DNA from 2 places in the Bradyrhizobium sp. AUGA SZCCT0182 genome. Region 1 is predicted to be linked to the other one. Evidence: predicted binding sites of a transcription regulator. Region 1 holds the regulator's gene; the other holds the start of a gene.
The links. Region 1 encodes LexA, which represses DNA repair genes until DNA is damaged. Its sites were predicted from a motif close to TGTTCNNNNTGTGTTCNG; they were not measured.

Region 1 (3,678 bases):
TGGGCCGGCCATGCCGGCTGCGAGCCGGCACAGCTGGTCGAGCGGTTCTTGCCCAATGACGCCTGGCATCGCCACGAGCGGGGCGAGATCAGCGACGCCGAATTCTTCGCAGGCCTGCGTGGCTCACTCGGCATCGGGATATCGGACGCCCAGTTCCTGGAAGGCTGGAACGCGATCTTCGCCGGCGAAATGCCCGACATATCAGCATCGCTGGCGCGCGCCGGACAACGCCTGCCGCTTTATGCCTTCTCCAACACCAATAACGCGCATGTCGTGCATTTCAGCCAGGCCTATGCCGGCGTGCTCGGCCATTTCCGTGAAATCTACCTGTCATCGACGATCGGGCTTCGAAAGCCTGATGCCGCGGCCTATGATCATGTCGTCAAGGCGATCGGTGTTCCCGCCTCCCGCATCGTGTTCTTCGACGATTCCGCCGCAAACATCGACGGCGCGCGGGCGCGCGGCCTGGCCGCGGTACATGTGACAGGGCCGGATGACGTCGCAAAGGCGCTTGCCGCGCTGGGAATTTGAGAGGGTGTTGCCGTGGCCCTGATGCCGGTCGTTGATGCGCTGGCCGCGATCCTTGCGGGCGCCGATCCCTTGGCGGAAGAAATGGCCGCACTCGACACCGCCTGGCATCGCGTGCTCGCGCGCGACCTTGCGGCAAAGCGCACCCAGCCGCCGCAGGCGATGTCCGCGATGGACGGCTATGCGGTGCGATCGGCCGACGCCGCCGACCTCTCCGCGCGGCTGAAGGTGATCGGCGAAGTCGCGGCAGGCCGCCCGTTCGAGCGCATGGTGGGCCCGGGCGAAGCGGTCCGGATTTTCACCGGCGGCGTGATCCCTGATGGCGCCGATGCCGTCATCATCCAGGAAGACACGGCTGCCAGCGGCGACCACGTCACGATCACGGAAACCGCCAAACCGGGACGGCATATCCGCGCCGCCGGCGCCGATTTCCGCGAGGGCGATGTGCTGCTCACCAGGGGCAGCCGCCTCACCGAACGCGACCTGTCGCTCGCCGCCGGCATGAACTATCCGGAACTCGCCGTGATCAGCCGCCCCAAGGTGGCGGTGCTCGCCACCGGCGACGAGCTGGTGATGCCGGGCTCGATCCCGGGCCCCGGCCAGATCGTCTACTCCAACGGCTATGCGCTGCGCGCGCTGGCGCGGGCCGAGGGCGCCGAGACCATCGATTTCGGCATCGCCGCCGACACGGTCGAGGCGACCACCGACGGCATCCGCCGCGCCCGCGCATCGGGCGCCGACATCCTGATCACGATGGGCGGCGCCTCGGTCGGCGACCACGACCTCGTCAAGCGCTCGCTGGAGGCCGAGGGCGTCGCCATGGCGTTCTGGCGCATCGCGATGCGGCCGGGCAAGCCGATGATGCACGGGCGCCTCGGGGCGATGCGGGTGATCGGCCTGCCCGGCAATCCGGTCTCGTCCTATGTCTGTGGTTTCCTGTTTCTGGTGCCGCTGATTCGCGCGCTGTCGGGCCGAAAAACCATCCATCACGCGCGTGAGACCGCCCTGCTCGGCCGCGATCTCCCCGCCAACGATCAGCGCGAAGACTATCTTCGCGCACGACTTGAAGAGCGCGAGGACGGTGCGTTGATCGCGGTGCCGGTGAGCCACCAGGACTCGTCGCTGCTTGGAAATCTCGCTGCGGCACGGGCGCTTTTGATACGTCCGCCGTTTGCGCCGGCGCTGCCGAAAGGCACGCCATGCGAGTTCCTGCGCCTGCCGGAATGACGCATCGCGGCGGCCTGTTCGGGCGAAGTCGGCGCGCGTTCACCTGAAATTAAGTGGTTGCGGAACATGTATCGAACATATAGTGTCCGTTCATGATTTGTTTCGAGAGCTAGTGTCTACAAATGGGAGTTTTGGACTTCCGAATTTGAGACCGCACTCGCAACTGAACTGAACGACCACGAATTACGACGCGCCAACCGGGGGATTGCTCGAGATGCTTACGCGCAAACAGTATGAACTTCTGCGTTTCATCAACGAACGGCTCAAGGAAGCCGGCGTGCCGCCCTCCTTCGACGAAATGAAGGATGCGCTCGACCTCCGCTCCAAGTCCGGCATCCACCGCCTCATCACCGCCCTGGAAGAGCGCGGCTTCATCCGCCGCCTGCCCAACCGTGCCCGCGCCATCGAAGTCATCAAGCTGCCCGAGCTTGCGGGCGCCGGTAACGGCAACGGCCGCCGCGGCTTCACTCCCAGCGTCATCGAAGGCACGCTCGGCAAGGTCCGCGCCGCCAGCGCGCCCGCCGAGGACGATGGCAACCGTCCGGTCGCCGTTCCCGTAATGGGCCGGATCGCCGCCGGCACCCCGATCGAGGCGCTGCAGACCCGCAGCCACACCATCAGCGTACCGCCTGACATGCTCGGCTCCGGCGAACATTACGCGCTCGAAGTCCGCGGCGATTCCATGGTGGACGCCGGCATTCTCGACGGCGACATGGCGCTGATCCAGCGCAACGAGACCGCCGACACCGGCGATATCGTGGTGGCGCTGATCGACGAGGAGGAAGCCACCCTGAAACGCTTCCGCCGCCGCGGCGCCTCGATCGCGCTGGAGCCTGCCAACACCTCCTATGAAGTCCGCATCCTGCCGCCGAACCGGGTCCGGATTCAGGGCAAGCTGATCGGGCTGTACCGGAAGTACTGAGGGCGGCCCGCTTTCGCGGGCGCTTCTGTTCGGTAACGACATCCGTAAGCTCGTCATGCCCGGCCTTGTGCCGGGCATCCACGTTGTTGGCTGCAAGATCAAGACCCGGCCCTGACGGAGAACGGTGGGGCCGCGCGTCGCACAATTGCCCAGAATGCGGCAAAAACTGTGCGGGCAAGGATGGTTGGTTTGACGCGTTTTCTTCGACTCGAAGACGCAAAAACCGGGGGGACGAGACGTGGTCAGCAGTATGATCACCAAGATCACCTGGCAGAGGGCTGGACTCGTGACCGAGCCGGGCCGCTACATGCTCCGGTTCGGCTGGCTGATGGTGACGGCGGAAGATCTCGCGATCTGGCAGCAATATCCGGAGGCTGCGTTCACGCTGGTCGCGCTGCCCGGGATTGCCGACGACGGAAGGGAGCAATTCCATCTCGGCGCCTTCGAACTGCCGCTGCCGCCGATGCCCGAAGATCCGCAGCCGCCGTAGCGCGTTTGTGATCGGGCACGCCGGCCTTTCCGTCGCACTATTGCCCAGAACAGGAATAGACTTTGCTCAAGTCCACTCTGATAGAGGCCAGCGCCTCGAGGGAGGCACGGGTCTCTATCTCTTACGAGGGAGCGATCCGATGTGTGACTATAGTTTGCACGCGATGGCAACGCGTCCTGCTGAGGTCGGCGAGACATTGATATCGACCACCTTCCGCGGCACCTCGACCCGCGGCTTTGCCAGCGAACGCGACCCCGCAGTCGCGGTCTGCATGCTGCCCGGGACCGAACTGGCCTTCGCGCAAGACGTCAAATACGACAATCGCTGGATCTGGACGCGGACGATCGGTTTTCGCGTCGGCAAGTTCAACACCATCGATCCGCATATCAAGGAACGTCACCACGACGCGATCGAATTTCCCGACGGCAGCCATGTGCTGGTGACGCAGCTTTGCGAGGGGCAGCGCGTCACCGTGCTGCAATTGCCGGTGGTGCATCCGATTCCCGAGCGC
Region 2 (3,678 bases), on a different contig from region 1:
CTCAATGTCGCAATGCGCAACCTGGCCCAGCGCGTGCACGCCCGCATCCGTGCGTCCCGCGCCGTGCACGCGAACCTGTTCGCCGCAGATCGCCTTGACCGCGGTTTCCAGCGCGCCCTGCACCGTTGGGGCGTTGTCCTGAATCTGCCAGCCGCTGAAGGGGCTGCCGTCATACTCGATGATGAGCTTGTAGCGGGGCATCAGCCGAGCCGCGCCGGCGGTTTTAACGGCGTGCCGCGCAGAAAATCCGCGGCTTTCATCGGCGCCTTGCCGGCGCGCTGCAATTCGAGAATTTTGATCGCACCGTCGCCGCAGGCAATCGTGAGCTGCTCGTCGAGCACGTCACCCGGCGCCCCTGCGCCTTTGGCCGGCTCGCAGCGCAGGATTTTGATGCGCGCGATTTCGCCGTCGAGTGCGGCCTCGCACCAGGCGCCGGGAAACGGCGACAGCCCGTGAATATGCCGCAGCACTTCGCGCGCCGGCCGGCTCCAGTCGATCCGCGCCTCGGCTTTCTCGATCTTGGCCGCGTAGGTGACGCCCTGTTCGCTTTGCTTGCGCAATTGCAGGCCGCCGCGTTCCAGCCCGCCCATCGCGCGCACAATCAGGTCAGCGCCCAATGGGGCCAGCGCGTCATGCAGATCGGCAGCCGTCATGGTGTCCGATATGGGCAGCCGCTCGGCCATCGCGACGTCGCCGGTATCGAGGCCGACATCCATCTTCATCACCATCACGCCGGTCTCCGCGTCGCCTGCCATGATGGCGCGATTGATCGGGGCAGCGCCGCGCCAGCGCGGCAGCAGCGAGCCGTGCAGGTTGAAACAGCCGAGCGGAGGCGCATCCAGGATCGCCTGCGGCAGGATCATGCCATAGGCGACGACAACGGCGGCATCGGCGTTGTGGGCACGAAACGCGTCGAGCGCGTCCGGCGTCTTCAATGTGGCCGGCGTCAAAACCGATATGCCGAGCCGCCGCGCTTCCTGCTCGACCGGCGTCGGTTGCAGCTTCATGCCACGCCCGGCCGGCTTCGGCGCGCGGGTATAGACGGCCGCGATGTCATGGCCATGGGCCACGAGCTCCAGCAGCGTCGGCACCGCGAAATCGGGTGTGCCCATGAAGATCAAGCGGAGAGGCATAGTGTGAATGTATCCCGAGCCGATTGATTTTACTCGTCATGGCCGGACTTGTCCCGGCCATCCACGTCTTTGCTGCGGCAAGAGAGAAAGTCGTGGGCGGAGAGAGTTTGCGGCTACTCCGCCGCGCGTTTGGCGGCTTTTGTGAATTTCTTCAGCACACGGTCGCGCTTCAGCTTGGACAGATAGTCCACGAACAGCACGCCGTTGAGGTGATCGATTTCGTGCTGGATGCAGGTGGCGAACAGGCCGTCGGCGTCTTCCTCGTGCACCTTGCCGTCCAGATCGGTGAAGCGCACGCGCACCTGCGCCGGCCGTTCCACCGCCTCGTAATATTCGGGGATCGACAGACAGCCTTCCTCATAGACCGACAGTTCCTCGGACGAGGAGATGATCTCCGGATTGATGAAGACCCGCGGCTGCGGCTTGGTCTCGCCGTCCTCGGTCTTCTTGGCCAGATCCATGGTGATCAGCCGCAGCGGCTGGGCGACCTGGATCGCGGCGAGGCCGATACCGGGCGCGTCGTACATGGTCTCGAACATGTCGTCGGCGAGCTTGCGGATCTCCGCCGTCACCTTCTCGACGGGTTTGGAGACGAGCCGCAACTGTTTGTCCGGCAGGATGATGATTTCTCTTAATGCCATGATGGGGCGATTTAAGCTGCCGGTTTGCCGGGGTCAATGCGCGGCGGAACCGGTTAAGGCGGCCTTAACCATGATTTTTAAGGCGGCGTTAACCACGAAAATTAAGGGGTCATTTACCATAAATGTTCCCTCTTCGTTCGCGCTAACGCGCGAATCGGCTACAAGCAGCCATGAACGAGATTCTTTTTATCGTCGGCGACCTGCCGATTCGGACCAGCGACGCGCTGATTGGCTTTGGCGTACTGGCGCTAATCCTGTTGCTGACCATTGCCATCGTCATCGCCCGCTCCGGCCGGCGCGGCGCGGAACTCGCGATGGCGCAGGCGATCCGGGCCGACGAGCTCGAGGAACGCCTGAGCGAAATGCTGCGGGCGCAGAGCGAATCCACCGGCCGGGTCGATGCGATGGGACAGGCGCTGGCCGGCCGCCAGGCCGAGATGGCCCGCGCCGTCAACGAGCGGCTGGATTCGGTGACCCACCGGGTCGGCCAGTCGATGGAAGCGACCACGCGCAACACCATGGACAGTTTGCGCGCGCTGCATGAGCGGCTCGGCATTATCGACAATGCGCATAAAAATCTCACCGACCTGACCTCGCAGGTCACCACGCTGCGCGACGTGCTCGCCAACAAGCAATCGCGCGGCGCGTTCGGCCAGGCGCGGATGGAAGCGATTGTCCAGGACGGCATGCCGAAGGGTTCTTACGAGTTCCAGCACACGCTCTCATCAGGCAAGCGGCCGGATTGCGTGGTGTTCCTGCCGGACCAGCGCCCGCTCTGCATCGATGCCAAATTCCCGCTGGAGGCGATGACCGCGCTGCACGACGCCCGCACCGACGAGGAGCGCAAATACGCCACAGCGCGGCTGCGCGCCGACGTGATGAAGCATGTCAGCGACATCGCCGAGAAATATTTGATCACCGGCGAGACCCAGGACACCGCGCTGATGTTCGTGCCGTCGGAATCGGTCTATGCGGAGATTCACGACGGTTTCGACGACGTGATCCAGAAAGCCTATCGCGCCCGCGTGGTGCTGGTGTCGCCGTCGCTCTTGATGCTGGCGATCCAGGTGATGCAGCAGATTCTGAAAGACGCCCGCATCCGCGACGCGGCCGACCAGATCCGCAACGAGGTGATGCATCTTGGCGACGACTTGACCCGACTGCGCGAACGCGTCGTAAAGCTGCAAAAGCATTTTGGCGATGTGAACGAGGACGTCCGCCAGATCCTGATCTCCGCCGACAAGATCGAAAAGCGCGCCGGACGGATCGAGGAGCTGGATTTCAGCAAGACCGAAGCCCCGGCTGAGGCCCCACGGATCGTCAAGCCGGGCGCACCGGAACTGTTCCCCCTGCAGCGGAAGATGCAGGCGGGGGAGTAGAGGTCTACGGAGGCGCTACACAAACGGTGTCATCGCCCGGCTTGACCGGGGCGTTACGCCCTGTTGCATCCTATCGCAACACCGTTGCCAGTCACTTGCTCGGCGCGAATGCAGCTGCTCGTGCTCTGCACGTCGTTGCGGCCAATTGCGCTATATGACGATGGCAGCCACTAGCGGACAGATTCGTCCGAACCTATAGGCCGTACCAAGTATCTGAGCGCGACGCTCGGCGAGGGACGAAGCCCCGATTTTGCAGGCGGTGATGATTCGGCGTCAACAACCCTTGCACCAACGCAAGAGCGAGAAGCGAGTGGATTTCCGTCTCCGGAGCGCGACCCAGAATCATGTAAATCCTGCCGGATAACACCTGTGTCGCTAGAGACTGCTCAAGAAAAAATGGCTACACTCTCTCCTTGTGCAGCATAGAAAGCTCGCGCGCTGGGGGAGGAATGAAAGGTGGCGGATGTTGTAAATTTGGATGCGCTTATTCCAAGAGAAGATTTTATTGCTCCCCCGGATGATAAT

Region 2: a site for LexA is predicted at 1,898-1,915, ahead of JQ611_RS32110 (DNA recombination protein RmuC). Genes of this name have one in related genera too.

What each region holds. Positions count from the first base shown of each region.
Region 1 is NZ_JAFCLY010000006.1:6,455-10,132, forward strand. It holds gene JQ611_RS08730 (HAD-IA family hydrolase) at 1-531, shown strand, start outside; gene glp (gephyrin-like molybdotransferase Glp) at 544-1,755, shown strand; gene lexA (transcriptional repressor LexA) at 1,970-2,677, shown strand; gene JQ611_RS08745 (hypothetical protein) at 2,928-3,167, shown strand; gene JQ611_RS08750 (hypothetical protein) at 3,307-3,678, shown strand, end outside.
Region 2 is NZ_JAFCLY010000041.1:40,488-44,165, forward strand. It holds gene truA (tRNA pseudouridine(38-40) synthase TruA) at 1-201, opposite strand, end outside; gene fmt (methionyl-tRNA formyltransferase) at 201-1,133, opposite strand; gene def (peptide deformylase) at 1,247-1,774, opposite strand; gene JQ611_RS32110 (DNA recombination protein RmuC) at 1,945-3,153, shown strand; gene JQ611_RS32115 (DUF262 domain-containing protein) at 3,610-3,678, shown strand, end outside.